One region of the Microbacterium sp. SLBN-154 genome, then DNA from elsewhere that is predicted to be linked to it. Evidence: predicted binding sites of a transcription regulator. Region 1 holds the regulator's gene; the other holds the start of a gene.
What was found. The regulator HrcA, encoded in region 1, represses chaperone genes, less so after heat shock. The targets are predictions, from matches to a motif close to TTNGCACTCGNNNNNNNCGAGTGCNAA.
Positions count from the first base shown of each region.

Region 2: the regulator HrcA is predicted to act here: its motif matches at 2,059-2,085, upstream of FBY40_RS15650 (Hsp20/alpha crystallin family protein).

Region 1 is NZ_VFNL01000001.1:2,215,168-2,222,980, forward strand. Features, by position in the region: gene dnaJ (molecular chaperone DnaJ) at 1-501, opposite strand, end outside; gene hrcA (heat-inducible transcriptional repressor HrcA) at 551-1,591, opposite strand; gene hemW (radical SAM family heme chaperone HemW) at 1,694-2,905, opposite strand; gene FBY40_RS10755 (DUF1990 family protein) at 2,908-3,558, opposite strand; gene lepA (translation elongation factor 4) at 3,569-5,416, opposite strand; gene FBY40_RS10765 (ExeM/NucH family extracellular endonuclease) at 5,735-7,813, shown strand, end outside.
Region 2 is NZ_VFNL01000001.1:3,219,798-3,227,610, reverse strand. Features, by position in the region: gene FBY40_RS15660 (carbohydrate ABC transporter permease) at 1-449, shown strand, start outside; gene arfA (arabinosylfuranosidase ArfA) at 503-2,017, shown strand; gene FBY40_RS15650 (Hsp20/alpha crystallin family protein) at 2,149-2,622, shown strand; gene FBY40_RS15645 (MarR family winged helix-turn-helix transcriptional regulator) at 2,668-3,111, opposite strand; gene FBY40_RS15640 (DUF2207 domain-containing protein) at 3,160-4,950, shown strand; gene FBY40_RS15635 (TIGR03885 family FMN-dependent LLM class oxidoreductase) at 5,034-5,999, shown strand; gene FBY40_RS15630 (alpha-amylase family protein) at 5,996-7,651, shown strand; gene FBY40_RS15625 (endonuclease/exonuclease/phosphatase family protein) at 7,714-7,813, shown strand, end outside.

The sequences.
Region 1 (7,813 bases):
CCGCTGGACGTGGCCCGTGCCGTGGCAGATGTCGCACGTGACGGGTGAGGTGCCGGGTTGGCAGCACGATCCGGTGCACGTCTCGCACACGACGGCGGTGTCGACCTCGATGTCGCGGTGCACGCCGAAGACGACGTCCTTGAGCTCGAGGTTGATCCGAACCAGCGCGTCCTGGCCGCGTTCGCGCCGCGAGCGCGGCCGGGCACCGCGCGCGCCGCCGCCTCCACCCCCGCCGAAGAACGTCTCGAAGATGTCGCTGAACCCGCCGAATCCGCCGGCGGCCCCGCCGAAGGCGGTGTCACCGCCGACGTCGTAGCGGGCGCGCTGGTCGGGGTCGCTCAGCACGTCGTAGGCGTGCGTGACGAGCTTGAACCGCTCCGCCGCGTCCTCCCCGGGATTGACGTCGGGGTGCAGCTCTCGCGCCAGCCGTCGGTAGGCGCGCTTGATGTCGTCGGGGCTGGCGTCACGCGCCACACCGAGTACTTCGTAGTGGTCAGCCACTTTCACCTTCCTGCCGCGCCGGGCGCGGGGAGTCTGCGGAATGCTGTCGTCAGCGGGCGTTCTCGTCTTCATCCAGGAGACGAGTGAGGTACCTCGCCACGGCCCGAACGGCCGCGAGGTTGGTCGGGTAGTCCATGCGGGTCGGTCCGAGCACGCCGACGCGCGCACGGGAGCCGGTCGCGTCGTAATCGCTTGCGACGACCGACGCTTCGCTCAGGCCGAAGGGCTCGTTCTCCCGCCCGATGCTCGCCGCGAGGCCCTGATCGTCGGCGACCATCTCGCCCATGAGCTTCAGCAGTGTCACCTGCTCCTCGATGGCCTCCAGCAGCGGGTAGATGCTGCCGCGGAAGTCCGCTTCGCTGCGGGCGAGGTTGGCGCTGCCGGCGAGCACGAGTCGGTCCTGCCGGAAGTCATCCAGTTCCTCCCCGATGACCCGGAGGATCGCCTGGAGCGCGGGGCCGTCGGGATCCCCGGGAGTCTCGCCCGCTCCGACAGCGGTCGCGACCCCGGCCACACCCTCCCGCACCGGCACTCCGACGACGAGGTCGGAGACCCGGCCGCGGATCCGCTGCATCCGGTCCTCATCGATCTCCACCCCCGGGAAGGCGAGTCGCTGGGAGACCCTGCCGGTGTCGGTGACGACGATGACCAGGACCTTCAGTGCGTCCAGGCGGACGAGCTCCACGTGGGAGACCGTCGCCCGGGCGAAGGACGGATACTGCACGATCGCGACGTGCCCGGTGAGGACCGTCAGAGCGCGCACCGTGCGGGCGAGCACTTCGTCGAGGTCCGAGGGGCCTTCCAGGAACGAGGAGATGGCCGTCCGCTGGGCGGGGCTCAGGGGCCGCACCTGGGCGAGGTGATCGACGAAGACGCGGTAGCCCTTGTCGGTCGGGACGCGCCCGGACGACGTATGCGGGGCGACGATGAGGTCTTCGTCTTCGAGCAGGGCCATGTCGTTGCGAATGGTGGCGGCGGAGACGCCGAAGGCGTGACGCTCGACGATCGCCTTGCTGCCGACGGGTTCGCGCGTGTCGACGTAGTCCTGCACGATGGCGCGCAGCACCTGCAATCCGCGTTCGCTGACCATGACACCCCCTCCGTCGGCCTGCCGACACCCCTGGCACTCGTGGGATTCGAGTGCCAATTCTATCGGAACACCCTCGACGTCGGACGGCCGGGTCACGGCATGTCAGGCCGTGAGCGTGCGAACGACGTGGTCGGCCAGGAGTCGGCCGCGCCGGGTGAGCCGCACCCGATCGACGGTGTGTGGTTCGACCAGGCCGTCCGCCACGAGCCCAGGGAGGGCGGCACTCGCGCCCGACGGGAGGGATGAGGTGGCGAGACCCTCGTGGGTGCGGACGCCGAGGAGAACCGCCTCGAGGAGCCGGGAGGACGGCGACAGGACCTCGCGCCCCGCCGCGGGGGACAGGCCCTCGGCGAGCCGTTGGGCGTAGGCGGCCGGATGACGCACGTTCCAGAAGCGGGTTCCGGCGACGTGGCCGTGCGCGCCGGGGCCGAACCCCCACCAGTCGCTCCCCCGCCAGTAGGCGGCGTTGTGGCGGCAGCGATCGGCGGGGGTCCGAGCCCAGTTGGACACCTCGTACCACGCCATCCCTGCCGCGGTGAGCAGATCGTCTGCGAGCTCGTACATCTCCGCCTGCAGATCGTCGTCGGGCAGGGCGAGTTCCCCCCGTCGGATGCGGCGGGCCAGCGCCGTCCCGTCCTCGACGATGAGGGCGTAGGCGGACAGGTGGTCGGGGTCGAGTGCGATCGCCGTCTCGAGCGACGTGCGCCAGTCGGCCAGTGATTCCCCCGGAGCGCCGTAGATCAGGTCGATGCTGACGCCGAGCCCGGCCTCGCGGGCGGCGGCCACGGCTGTTGCCACCGCGCCGGTGCGGTGCGAGCGATCCAGCGTCGCCAGGACGTGGGGAACAGCGGACTGCATGCCGATCGAGAGCCTGGTCACCCCGGCCTCCGCGAGGCGGCGTGCGACCTCCTCGTCGACGGTGTCGGGGTTGGCCTCCACCGTCACTTCGGGATCGACGGCTCCCGGGAACGCCGCACGCACGCCGTCGAGCATGCGCACCAGGTCGTCGGCGGGAAGAAGGGTGGGTGTGCCCCCGCCGAAGAACACCGTCTCGACCGGTCGCAGCCGCCCGGACTCAGACAGCACGCGGCGGGCGAGCTCCACTTCGCGCAGCAGGGTCTCGGCGTAATCATCCTGCCTGGCGCCGCGCAGCTCGGTCGCGGTGTAGGTGTTGAAGTCGCAGTACCCGCAGCGCACCCGACAGAAGGGGATGTGCAGATAGGCGCCGAAGGGCACCGCCGGATCGATCACCGTGCCGGCAGGCAGCGAGCCGTCGGCCGGGGCGGGTTCACCGACGGGAAGTGCAGCTCCCACGCTCAGGCGGGGGTGGCGTACAGCGGGGAGATGGCACGCAGGTAGCGGGTGAACAGTTCGCGGCGCCGGCGCCGGGTGAGGGCGGGGAAGAGCCGGTAAAGCAGCGCCTGCGGCGCGTCGAAGGCGCGGACCGTGAACCAGACCTCGTCGTTGTCGTGCCACTCGAGCATGAACGATTCCTCGCCGCTGACGACCGACCCCTGCACCGTGCCGAGGGCGAAGCCGATGCGTCGGGGTTCCTCGACCGCGAAGATGACCCGGAGTTCGCCGTCGGCGCGCATTCCGGCGACCCGGCCGCCCAGGTGAACGGTCGCGCCGGCGGTGACGAAGGGGGTGCCGTCGGAGTCGTAGCGCTGCTCGACCTCGAGCTTGCTCGGGGCGATCGGCGCGCCGTTCTCGTCGAAGCTCACGCCGGCGTACATCGGGCCGGCGGCGGGACGGACGTCGGTCAGTTCGAGACCCGCTCCGCGCTGAGCGCTCCACGACAGCAGCGACTCGCCGGCTGCGCGGAACCGATCCTCCCCGCTGCCGATCCGCCAGGACTCCTCGGCCGGGATGCTCCGCTCCGGCGGGAAGTGCATGAGATCGGCGGCTTGCGTCGCCCCGACGGCGGCGTAGTCGACCGTGTCATCCCTGAAGGTTCCGCGGCGCATGGCTGACAGCCTACTTCTGCTTCCCCTCGACATCCCCCGAGAGTGCGGCGATGAAGGCCTCCTGCGGCACCTCGACGCGACCGACCATCTTCATGCGCTTCTTGCCTTCCTTCTGCTTCTCGAGCAGTTTGCGCTTCCGGGTGATGTCACCGCCGTAGCACTTCGCCAACACGTCCTTGCGGATCGCGCGGATGTTCTCCCTCGCGATGATCCGCGCGCCGATGGCAGCCTGGATCGGAACCTCGAACTGCTGACGCGGAATGAGCTTGCGCAGTCGCTCGGTCATCATGGTGCCGTAGGCGTAGGCCTTCTCCCGGTGCACGATCGAGCTGAAGGCATCCACCTTCTCGCCCTGGAGCAGGATGTCGACTTTCACGAGGTCTGCGGTCTGCGAGCCGGCGGGCTCGTAGTCCAGGCTCGCGTAGCCCTGCGTGCGGCTCTTGAGGTGGTCGAAGAAGTCGAAGACGATCTCACCGAGGGGCATGTTGTAGCGAAGCTCCACCCGGTCTTCGCTGAGATAGTCCATACCCAGCAGTGCTCCCCGGCGGGATTGGCAGAGCTCCATGACGGTTCCGACGTAGTCCTTCGGAAGCAGGATGCCGACTTTCACGATGGGCTCGGACACCTCCGCCACCCGACCGTCGGGGTACTCGCTGGGGTTGGTCACCGAGATGGTCTCGCCGGTGTCGGTGTGCACCTCGTACGTGACGGAGGGGGCGGTGGTGATGAGGTCGAGTCCGAACTCGCGCGACAGCCGTTCGGTGATGATCTCCAGGTGCAGCAGACCCAGGAACCCGCAGCGGAAACCGAAGCCCAGCGCCACAGAGGTCTCGGGCTCGTACTGCAGCGAGGCGTCGGAGAGCTTGAGCTTGTCGAGGGCCTCGCGAAGCTCGGCGTAGTCGCTGCCGTCGATCGGGTAGATGCCGGAGAACACCATCGGCTTGGGATCGGTGTATCCGGGGAGCGCCTCGGTCGCGGGCTTGCGCTGATCGGTGATCGTGTCACCGACCTTGGACTGCCGGACGTCCTTGACGCCGGTGATGAGGTACCCCACCTCACCGACGCCGAGGCCGCGGGTCGGAATCGGCTCGGGGCTGGACACGCCGATCTCCAGGAGCTCGTGCGTGGCCCGGGTGGACATCATCTGGATGCGCTCGCGGGGCTGGAGCTTGCCGTCGATCATCCGGACGTAGGTGACCACGCCGCGGTAGGCGTCGTAGACGGAGTCGAAGATCATCGCGCGGGCGGGGGCGTCGGCATTCCCCTGCGGTGCGGGGATCTGCTCGACGATGCGGTCGAGGAGCTCCTCGACGCCCGCGCCCGTTTTGCCGCTGACCCGCAGCACGTCACCGGGATCGCCACCGATGAGTCCCGCGAGCTCCGCGGCGTACTTCTCGGGGTCGGCGGCGGGGAGGTCGATCTTGTTGAGCACCGGGATGATGTGGAGGTCGTTCTCCAGTGCCAGGTAGAGGTTGGCGAGGGTCTGGGCCTCGATCCCCTGTGCGGCATCCACGAGCAGGATCGCGCCCTCGCAGGCGGCCAGCGACCTGCTCACCTCGTAGGTGAAGTCGACATGGCCGGGGGTGTCGATCATGTTGAGGGCGAAGGTACCGGCATCGGTGGCCCATGGCATCCGCACCGCCTGGCTCTTGATCGTGATGCCGCGCTCGCGCTCGATGTCCATCCGATCCAGGTACTGCGCGCGCATGTCGCGATCGGAGACGACGCCGGTGATCTGCAGCATGCGGTCGGCCAGGGTGGACTTCCCGTGGTCGATGTGGGCGATGATGCAGAAGTTGCGGATGAGCTCGGGCGGAGTCGCACTGGGCTCGAGGGGCTGGTGGGCGCGCGGGGACATATTCCCTCGATTCTACGGGCGACCAGCCGGCCGCCTGCGCCGCCGGAGAAGAGGAGCGGATGCCGGTGGCAGCCGCCTCCCACGAAGTGTCACGTGGAGTTTCCACAGGCGTCATCCACGCGATCGGGAATTCGGTAAGGATCGAACGGCGTGCCCCCGGACGATGGTCTCTTCGTGCTCGGGACGCTGTTGGTCTGTGCATACGAAACCAGGAGAGTGTCTGTGACCGTGACATCCGGTGCCCCATCCCCCATTCCACGCCGATCGAGATGGAGGGCCCGGACGCTCGGCGCCGGCCTGCTCTCGGGTGCCCTCGCCTTGAGCGGTGCGGGCTTCGCCCTGCCCGCTCAGGCGGCCGTCAGCATCGACGCCACCGTCCTCATCAACGAGGTCTACGGCGGCGGCGGTAACGGCGGTGCGGTGTTCAACCGCGACTTCGTCGAGCTGGTGAACACCGGCGACACCGCGGTCGACCTCGGGTCGTGGAGCGTGCAGTACGCGTCCACCACGGGAACGTCGTGGCAGGTCACCCCGCTCACGGGGATGACGATCCAGCCGGGCGGGAAGCTGCTGGTCGGTCAGGCTACGGGCAGCAACACGACGTTCCCCGGTTTCGAGGCCGACGTCGAGGGCGGCATCTCGATGTCGGGCACAGGCGGCAAGGTCGCGCTGGTCAGCTCCGCGGAAGCACTGTCGGGCGGCACGAACGTGGCCGCCGTCGACCAGGTCGTGGACTACCTCGGCTGGGGCAGTGCCACTGACGCGGCCGGGACCCCAGCGCCTGCGACGACCAACGGAACGAGCGTCTCGCGCGATGCCGAGAGCTCGCACACCGCGATCAACTCCGCCGACTTCACCGCGGGCACGCCGACACCCGAGGGCGCGGCAGGCGCTGTCGACCCGGAGCCGACGCCCGACCCCGAGCCGACTCCTGATCCGGAGCCGACGGGACCGACCACGGTCACCATCGCCGAGATCCAGGGCACCGGCGCCTCGACGCCGCTGAACGGCCAGACCGTGGTCACGGAGGGCGTCGTCACCGCGCACTACCCCACCGGCGGCCTCGCGGGCTTCGTCATCCAGACGCCCGGCACCGGCACCGCGGCGGGCACCGCGTCCGACGCGGTCTTCGTCTACGCACCCAGCACGGTCGGTCAGGTCGCCGAGGGTCAGACGGTGCGCGTCACGGGGCTGGCCACTGAGTTCAACGGCCTGACGCAGGTCGACATCCGCACCGGCAGTGTCGAGGTCATCGCCGACGGCGCACCAGTCACGCCGCTCGTCACCGGATGGCCGGCCGACGACACGGGTCGCGAAGCGCTCGAGTCGATGCTGATCCAGCCCGACGGTGCGTTCACCGTCACCGACACCTACGGCACGAACCAGTACGGCGAGGTTCCCCTCGCCTTCGGCGACGGCCCGCTCGTGCAGCCCACCGAGGTGGCGCTCCCCGGATCGCCCGAGGCCGCCGCAGTGACCGTCGAGAACGCCGCACGTCGCGTCGTCCTCGACGACGGAGCCAGCACGAACTTCCTCTCCGCGGCCAACGCCGGACTCACTCCGCCGTACGTCTCGCTCACCGAGCCGGTCGTGGTGGGAGCCTCGGTCACCTTCACCGCACCGGTGATCGTCGACTATCGCAACAACGCCTTCAAGCTCAACCCGACCGCTCCCCTGACGGGTGACGGAACGGGCGAGGGCGACGGCGTGGAGTTCGAAGACGTCCGCACCGCGGCTCCCGAAGAGGTCGGGGGCGACGTCAGCGTCGCTTCCTTCAACGTCCTGAACTACTTCACCACCCTCGGCACCGACAGCGCGTCGTGCACTGCGTTCCAGAGCCCGGACGGCTCGGAGCTGAACAACGTCCGCGGCGGCTGCGACCAGCGCGGGGCATGGGACGCCGCCGACTTCGCACGTCAGCAGGCCAAGATCGTCTCGGCGATCAACGCGCTCGACGCCTCGGTCGTCGGCCTCATGGAGATCGAGAACTCTGCGGCCCTCGGCGAGGAGACCGATGAGGCGCTGTCGAGCCTCGTCGACGCCCTCAACTCCGACGCCGGGACCGACCGCTGGGACTTCGTCGCATCTTCCGACGAGCTCCCCGACGCGTCGGGACTGGACGTGATCACCAACGCGATCATCTTCCAGCCCGCCGAGGTGGTCACGGTCGGTGACCCGCGTGCGCTCGGCGACGAGTCGGGTGCGGGCGGTGCGTTCCAGAACGCTCGCGAACCCATCGGTCAGGTCTTCGCACCGGCCGAGGGTGGCGAGGAGTTCCTCTTCGTCGTGAACCACTTCAAGTCCAAGGGCTCCGCGGGTCCGTGGCCAGGCGACGTTGATGCCGGCGACGGTCAGGGCGCCTCGAACGAGTCGCGGGTGCGTCAGGCAACGGCTCTG
Region 2 (7,813 bases), 1.0 Mb from region 1:
TCACGAACACCATCTGGGCGGTGATCCTCCCGACCCTGCTCAACCCGTTCGGTGTGTATCTGATGTGCGTGTACGCGCGGGATGCCGTGCCCGACGAGCTGCTCGACGCTGCGCGCGTGGACGGTGCGGGCGAGTTGCGCACGTTCGTGACGGTCGCCCTGCCGCTTCTGAGGCCCGCGATGGTGACGGTGCTGCTGCTGTCGGTCGTGGCGTCGTGGAACAACTACTTCTTGCCGCTGGTCATGCTCTCGGACAACCGGCTGTTCCCCGTGACGGTCGGGATCGGCCTCTGGCAGTCCACCGCCTCGTCCTATGGCGCGGCGGGAGGCCAGACCCTGTGGAGCATCATCATCCTCGGCTCGCTCGTCTCGGTGATCCCGCTGATCATCGCGTTCCTGACCCTCCAGCGGTACTGGCGGGGCGGGCTGGCGATCGGAAGCCTCAAGTGAACCTCGGCCTGCGCCGAACGTCCTGCTGAACCCGCGTTTTCCGAAAGAGAAGAATGATCCGCGCACATCTCACCATCGACCCGCACTTCGCCGTCGGCCCCATCAACCGACGTCTGTTCGGCTCCTTCGTCGAGCATCTCGGGCGGTGCGTCTACGACGGCATCTACGAGCCGGGTCACCCCTCGGCTGATGAGGAAGGCTTCCGCACCGACGTCATCGATCTCGTGCGCGAGCTCGGCGTGTCCGCGATCCGCTACCCCGGCGGGAACTTCGTCTCGGGGTACCGGTGGGAGGACGGTGTCGGACCACGCGAGGAGCGGCCCCGCCGTCTGGACCTGGCGTGGCACTCGACCGAGACGAACGAGATCGGCCTCGACGAGTTCGCGTCGTGGATGAAGAAGGTCGACGGCGAGCTGATGTACGCCGTGAACCTCGGCACCCGCGGCGTGCTCGAGGCTCTCGACGTGCTGGAGTACGCCAACATCCGCTCCGGCACCCGGCTCTCCGACGAGCGCGTCGCCAACGGACACCCCGAACCTCACGACATCCGCATGTGGTGTCTCGGCAACGAGATGGACGGGCCGTGGCAGCTGGGCTACAGCACGGCGGAGAACTACGCGCAGCTCGCCGCCACGACTGCGCGCGCGCTGCGTCAGGTCGACCCGGATCTCGAGCTCGTCGTCTGCGGCAGCTCGGGTGCGGGAATGCCGACGTTCGGCGAGTGGGAGCGCATCGTCCTGGAGCACACGTACGACAACGTCGACTACATCTCCTGCCACGCGTACTACGAGCCCGAGGGTGACGACCTGGCGAGCTTCCTGGCTTCGGGCGTCGACATGGATCGCTTCATCGAGGCGGTCGTGGCCACCGCCGACCACGTCAAGGCGATGAAGCGGAGCGGGAAGACGATCAACATCTCCTTCGATGAGTGGAACGTCTGGTACCAGTCGCGCTACAACGAGGTCGACAAGATCACGGATGTCGCGGACTGGCCGGTCGCACCGAGGCTGCTCGAAGACCGGTACACCGTGCTCGACGCCGTCGTCTTCGGAAGCCTCATGATCTCGCTCATCCGGCACGCCGACCGGGTGACGTCGGCGAGCCTCGCGCAGCTGGTGAACGTCATCGCGCCGATCATGACCGAGCCCGGCGGTCCGGCCTGGCGTCAGACGACGTTCTATCCCTTCTCGCTGACCTCGCAGCTCGCGCGGGGTGTCGCCCTCGAGCTGAAGCTCGACAGCCCCACGTACGTGACGGCGAAGTTCGGCGACGTGCCGCTCGTCGACGCCGTCGCGACCATCGACCCTGACAGCGGCGCCATCACGGTCTTCGCCGTCAACCGCAGCCTGACCGACGAGGTCACCCTCGAGATCGACTCCGCCGCTCTCGCCGGCGGGGTGTCGTCGGCCGAGGCCACGTCGATCTTCGACGACGACATCCACGCGGCGAACACGCTCGAACAGCCCGACCGGGTGACGCCGAAGGCCAACGACTCGGTGAAGGTCGCCGACGGGGCCCTCTCCGTCACGCTGCCCCCCTGCTCGTGGACGGTTCTCACCGCCGAATGAAGAAGAGCCCAGGCGTTCGCTGACGGCGAACGCCTGGGCTCTTAGCACTCTCAACCCTCGAGTGCTAATCTGGTCGTACTTGAGCCAAGATGACTCAAGTTCCGGATTTCGTCCAGTGAAGGAGACCGAACATGGCGACGTACGACCCGTTCCGTGACCTCGACCGTCTCGCGACGAGCTTCTTCGATGCCCGTCGCGGTCCTCGCCGCATGCCGATGGACCTCTACCGCGACGGTGACCACTATGTGCTCACCGCCGACCTGCCCGGCATCGACCCCGGCTCGGTCGACATCGACGTGGACGGTCAGCTGCTGACCATCCGCGCCGAGCGCACGCTCAGCGCCGGCGACGGCGTCAAGTGGATCACCCGTGAGCGCGAGGCCGCGAGCTTCGTGCGGCAGCTGAACCTCGGACAGGGCATCGACACCGACCGCATCTCGGCGAGCTACAACAACGGCGTGCTCAGCGTCACCATCCCGGTGAGCGAGAAGGCCAAGCCGCGCAAGATCGAGGTCGCCACCGAGAACGGTGCACAGGTGCTGCAGGCGCACGAGAGTGCGTCGGCGTCGAGCACGGCAGACCACCCGCAGCCGGTCGAGCAGTAACGCATTCCGGTCTGCGGAACGCCTCACGACACTCCCGTCGGGACCTCACCCGGCGGGAGTGTTGTGCGCCCGCAGCTTCGTGGTGAGTTCGCGCAGTTGGGCGAGCTCGGACTCGTTCAGCGCCGACATCCGCTCCGCGATGTGGGCGGCATGCACCCGTGCCACTTCGCGGAATGCGCGGGCGCCCGCCTCCGTCGCGCGGACGAGCGACCCGCGTCCATCATCGGGATCGGGACGCTTCGTGACGTATCCACGGGCGACCATCCGGTCGACCAGGCGCGACACCGAGGGCTGACTGACCAGCATCAGCCGCGTGATGTCACGCAGCCGCGCGGTCATGTCGGGCGCCCGGGTCACCGTCAGCAGCACGTCGTACTCGCCCTGCTGCAGCGGCGCATCGCTGAAGTCGCGGCCGAGATCGGCGAACAGCTCGTGCTGCGCACGAAAAAGGCTTTCCCACGCCTCGACGGCGAGACGACGATCGTTCACGGCCCCAGGGTATCCGGTGGCGGCGACGCCGCCATCTAGGCTGAGCGCATGCCGCGAACGCGTCGGATCACCGCCACGGTGCTGACGGTCCTCCTGGGGGTCGTCGGTCTCGTCGGCCTGGCGGTCTCCGCACAACCCGCCTCCGCCTCCGGCGACCTCGACGACTTCGTGTTCGAGAGCATGCACGCCGAGTACACCCTCGGCCGTGACGATGACGACACCAGCACGCTTCGGGTCGTCGAGACGTTCGTCGCGGTCTTCCCCGAGGATCAGAACCGCGGGCTGCGCCGGGAGATCCCCGCCGACTACAACGGCCAGCCCACCTTTCCCGAGCTGATCTCGGTCACCGACGAAGAAGGCGACCCGCGACCGAGCGAGGTCGAGACCGACGGCGACTGGATGATCGTCACATCCCGCGCCGACGACTTCCTCTCCGGCCGTCAGACATTCGTCTTCACCTACACCCTGCGCAATGTCACCGACTTCTTCGCCGACACCAGTGACGAGTTCTACTGGGACGTCAACGGCAACGGGTGGCGCCAACCCTTCGGCGAGGTCACGGCCGCACTCGTGGTGCCTGCCGACCTGGTCGACTCGCTCACCGGCGCGCAAGCGTGCTACGTCGGAAGGTTCGGCGCGGAAACCACGTGTCCGATCGAGGTCTCCGACAGCGCAGAGGGCGCGGTCGTCACCGCCGGCGCCCGTGATCTCGCTCCCACGGAGACGCTCACGATCGCGGTGGGTTTCGAAGCGGGCACCTTCGCCCGATTCGATGACTCCTACCTCGCGTCCGGATGGGGTTGGGCCCAGGGGGTGGCGGGCATCGCCGGCCTCGGCATGCTCGGGGCGGCGGTCGTGGTCAATCGCCGGTCGCTGAAAAACGAACCCGGACGACCGACGATCATCGCGGAGTTCACCCCACCCCCCGGCATCGACGCTCTCGAGAGCGCGCTGCTGCTGGGCAAGACGGCGAAGGCGATCCCGGCCGAAGTGCTCGAGCAGGCGGTGGTCGGAAGCATCCGGATCCTGGAAGGCGAGAAGCGCTGGTTCGGCAGCGCCAAGCTGCAGGCGGAGCTGATCGACGCCAGCCGCGCCGACCGCGATGGACGGATGCTGCTGGAGGGCCTCTTCGACGAGGAGCTCCGGCCCGGCGAGATCTACGAGTTCGGCGGCAACGACACCCACTTCTCCCGCACGGCACAGAAGATCCTGGCGGCGGGGCGCAAGGAGCTGAAGAGCCGGGGGCTCTACCGCACCATCCCGGTACGGGTGCGGGCATGGCCGATCGCCGGCGCACTCCTGATCGGAGTGCTCATCGTGCTCTTCGGTGTGTTCGCTCTGGCGGAGTCGGTCGACCCTCTGCTGCCGATCGTCATCATCGTGCTCGGGTCGGGTCTCACGATCGTGACGGTCGCGGTGCTCTCGACGCGGCCGCTGAGCGCGACCGGCGCCGAGGTGCGCGACCACTTGGAGGGCCTGAAGACCTTCATCGAGTGGGCGGAGGCTGATCGGATCCGGATGCTGCAGACCCCGACCGGTGCCGAACGGCGCCCGGTCGACACCGGCGACCCGCGCGAGATGCTCCACCTCTACGAGCGGCTGCTCCCGTACGCGGTGGTCTTCGGTCAGGAGAAGGAGTGGGCGCGGCAGCTCGCCGTCTACTACGGCGATGACACCCCCGGTTGGTATGTCGGCACGGCCGGGTTCAACGCCGCGGCCTTCTCGGCAGGCATCAGCAGCCTCTCCGCCACGGCAGCGGCGTCGTCGAGCTCGGGCGGCTCGAGCGGGGGCGGCTCCGCGGGCGGCGGAGGCGGTGGAGGCGGGGGCGGCGGCGTCTGACGCGTCGCAGCCCGGGGCCTACCCGATCACGCGGCAAAGCGGAACCCCTCCCGCTTCTCATCGGAGGCGGGCACGGTGGAGTCATGGTCGTCATCGGATTTCACGCCTCGCACGAACAGATTCCGCCCAGCGCGCTCCTGCGCGATGTCCAGGGAGCCGAAGCCGCGGGCTTCGACGCCGCGATGTGCTCCGACCACCTGTCGCCGTGGGGTGTCCGCCAGGGCGAGTCGGGGTACGCCTGGTCGTGGCTCGCCGCGGCCCTCGCGACCACGCGACTGTCGTTCGGCGTCGTGACCGCCCCCGGGCAGCGCTACCACCCGGTGGTGCACGCGCAGGCGATCGCGACGCTGGGCGAGATGTTCCCCGGCCGATTCTGGGCGGCGCTCGGCAGCGGTGAGGCGATGAACGAGCATGTCACCGGGGACGAATGGCCGGAGAAGGACGTCCGCAACGCCCGCCTGCTCGAGAGCGCGACCGTGATGCGGCGTCTCCTGGCGGGTGAGGAGGTCAGTCACGACGGCCTCATCCGCGTGGATCGTGCGCGGGTGTGGTCGAGGCCCGAGGTGCCGCCCCCCTTCCTCGCCGCAGCGGTGAGCACGCAGACCGCCCGCTGGGCGGGATCGTGGGCCGACGGCTTTGCGACGGTCGCGCAGGCCCCCGAGGTGCTTCGCGACGTCCTCGACGCCTACCGCGAGGGGGGCGGAGCAGGACCCCTCGTGCTGCAGGTGCACGTGAGTTTCGCCGAGACCGACGCCGAGGCCATCGCGCTCGCGAAGGACCAGTGGCCGAACGGGTTGGTGTCGCCGCCCGAGGCGTGGGATTTCGAGCAACCCGAAGACTTCGACCGGGCCGTCGGTGAACCCGATGAGGCCGAGCTTCGGAAGGCGGTGCTGGTCGACCATGACCCCACGGCGCTCGCCGAGCGGATCGCCGAACTCGTCGACATCGGGTTCGACCGGGTCTACCTCCACCACGTCGGGCGCGATCAGGCCGACTTCCTCGCGGCGTCCGAGCGAAGCATCCTTCCTCGCCTCCGGGAGCTCGTATGAGGATCACCGACACCAGCGACCTGTGGTGGAAGAGCGCGGTCATCTACTGCCTCGATGTGGAGACGTACTTCGACTCGAACGGTGACGGCATCGGTGATCTGCAGGGGCTCGCGGCGCGGATCGACTACCTCGCTCAGCTCGGCGTGACCTGTCTGTGGTTGATGCCCATCTATCCGACTCCCGATCTGGATGACGGCTACGACGTCGCCGACTTCTACGGGATCGATCCGAGGCTGGGGTCTTTCGGAGACTTCGTCGAGGTCATCCGCACCGCTCGCGACCGGGGCATGCGGGTCATCATCGATCTGGTGGTCAACCACACCTCCGATCGCCATCCCTGGTTCCTCGCAGCCAAGCGGAGCAAGAACTCGCCGTTCCGCGACTTCTACATCTGGCGCAGCGACCCGCCGCCGAAGGGTCAGAAGAACCCCGTCTTCCCGGGCGAGGCCGACGGCATCTGGAACTACGAGGAGAAGACCGAGGAGTGGTATCTCCACAGCTTCTACCCGCACCAGCCCGACCTGAACATCGCCAACCCGAAGGTGCGCGATGAGATCGCCAAGACCGTCGGGTTCTGGCTGCAGCTGGGGGTGTCGGGGTTCCGGGTCGATGCCGTGCCGTCGCTGCTCGAGATCCCCGAGATGGCCGATCCTCATCAGTACCTCCGGAACGTGCGACAGTTCCTGCAGCGGCGGTCGAGTGAAGCGGTGCTCCTCGGCGAGGTCAACCTGCCGTACGACGAGCAGGTCGCGTACTTCGGCGGTGAGGACGGCGACGAGCTGACCATGCAGTTCGACTTCGTCGCCATGCAGCGGCTCTACTTGTCGCTGGTGCGGCACGATCCTGCGCCCCTCATCGAGGCTCTCACGTCACGGCCCGACCTGCCGGTCGAGGCGCAGTTCGCCAACTTCGTGCGCAACCACGACGAGCTGACCCTCGATCAGCTGAGCGAGGACGAGCGCCAGGAGGTCTTCGAGGCGCTCGCCCCCGACGAGAGCCAGCGCATCTACGGCCGCGGCATCGTGAGGCGGCTGCCGACGATGCTCGGCGGTGATCCCCGTCGCATCCGTATGGCGTACAGCCTGCTGTTCACCCTTCCGGGCACCCCGGTGCTCTTCTACGGGGAGGAGATCGGCATGGGCGAGAACCCCGAAGACAAGAGCCGCGAGGCCGTGCGGACGCCGATGCAGTGGTCGGGGGAGCGGAACGGGGGATTCTCGGATGCCGCGCCGTCGCGTCTTCCCGCGGCGCTGCCGGGTGACGGGTATGCCCCGGAGCACGTCAACGTCGCCGATCAGATCGAGGACCGCGACTCGCTGCTGCACTTCGTCCGCGGACTCATCGCGCGCTACCGCATCTCGCCGGAACTCGGCTGGGGCTCGCTCGAGGTGATCGAACACGATGTGCCCGCGGTGATGGTGCACAAGCTCGCGGCCGACGTCGGCGCGATGGTCGCCGTGCACAACTTCGCCGATGTGCCGGCCACGATCTCCTTCGCCCTGCCGGATGAGCCGGAGGGGACCCGACTGGTCGATCTGCTGGCAGCCGACCGGATGCCGCTGGACGGGAAGGGACGCATCGAGATGGAGATCGCCCCGTACGGGTTCCGCTGGCTGCGCGTCTCGCGACCGGGTGACGGACGGGTCTCCTGAGGAGATCCCGGGAACGCCGCTGCGCGATCGAGATCGGCGTGACGCCCGGTTAGCGTGGCCGGGTGGGAACTGCACGCCGGAGCCGAACGCGGCTGACCTGGACGGTGGGGGCCCTCGTGACCGCCGCGGTCGCCGTGGTGCTGCCCCATCTCGATGTCCTCC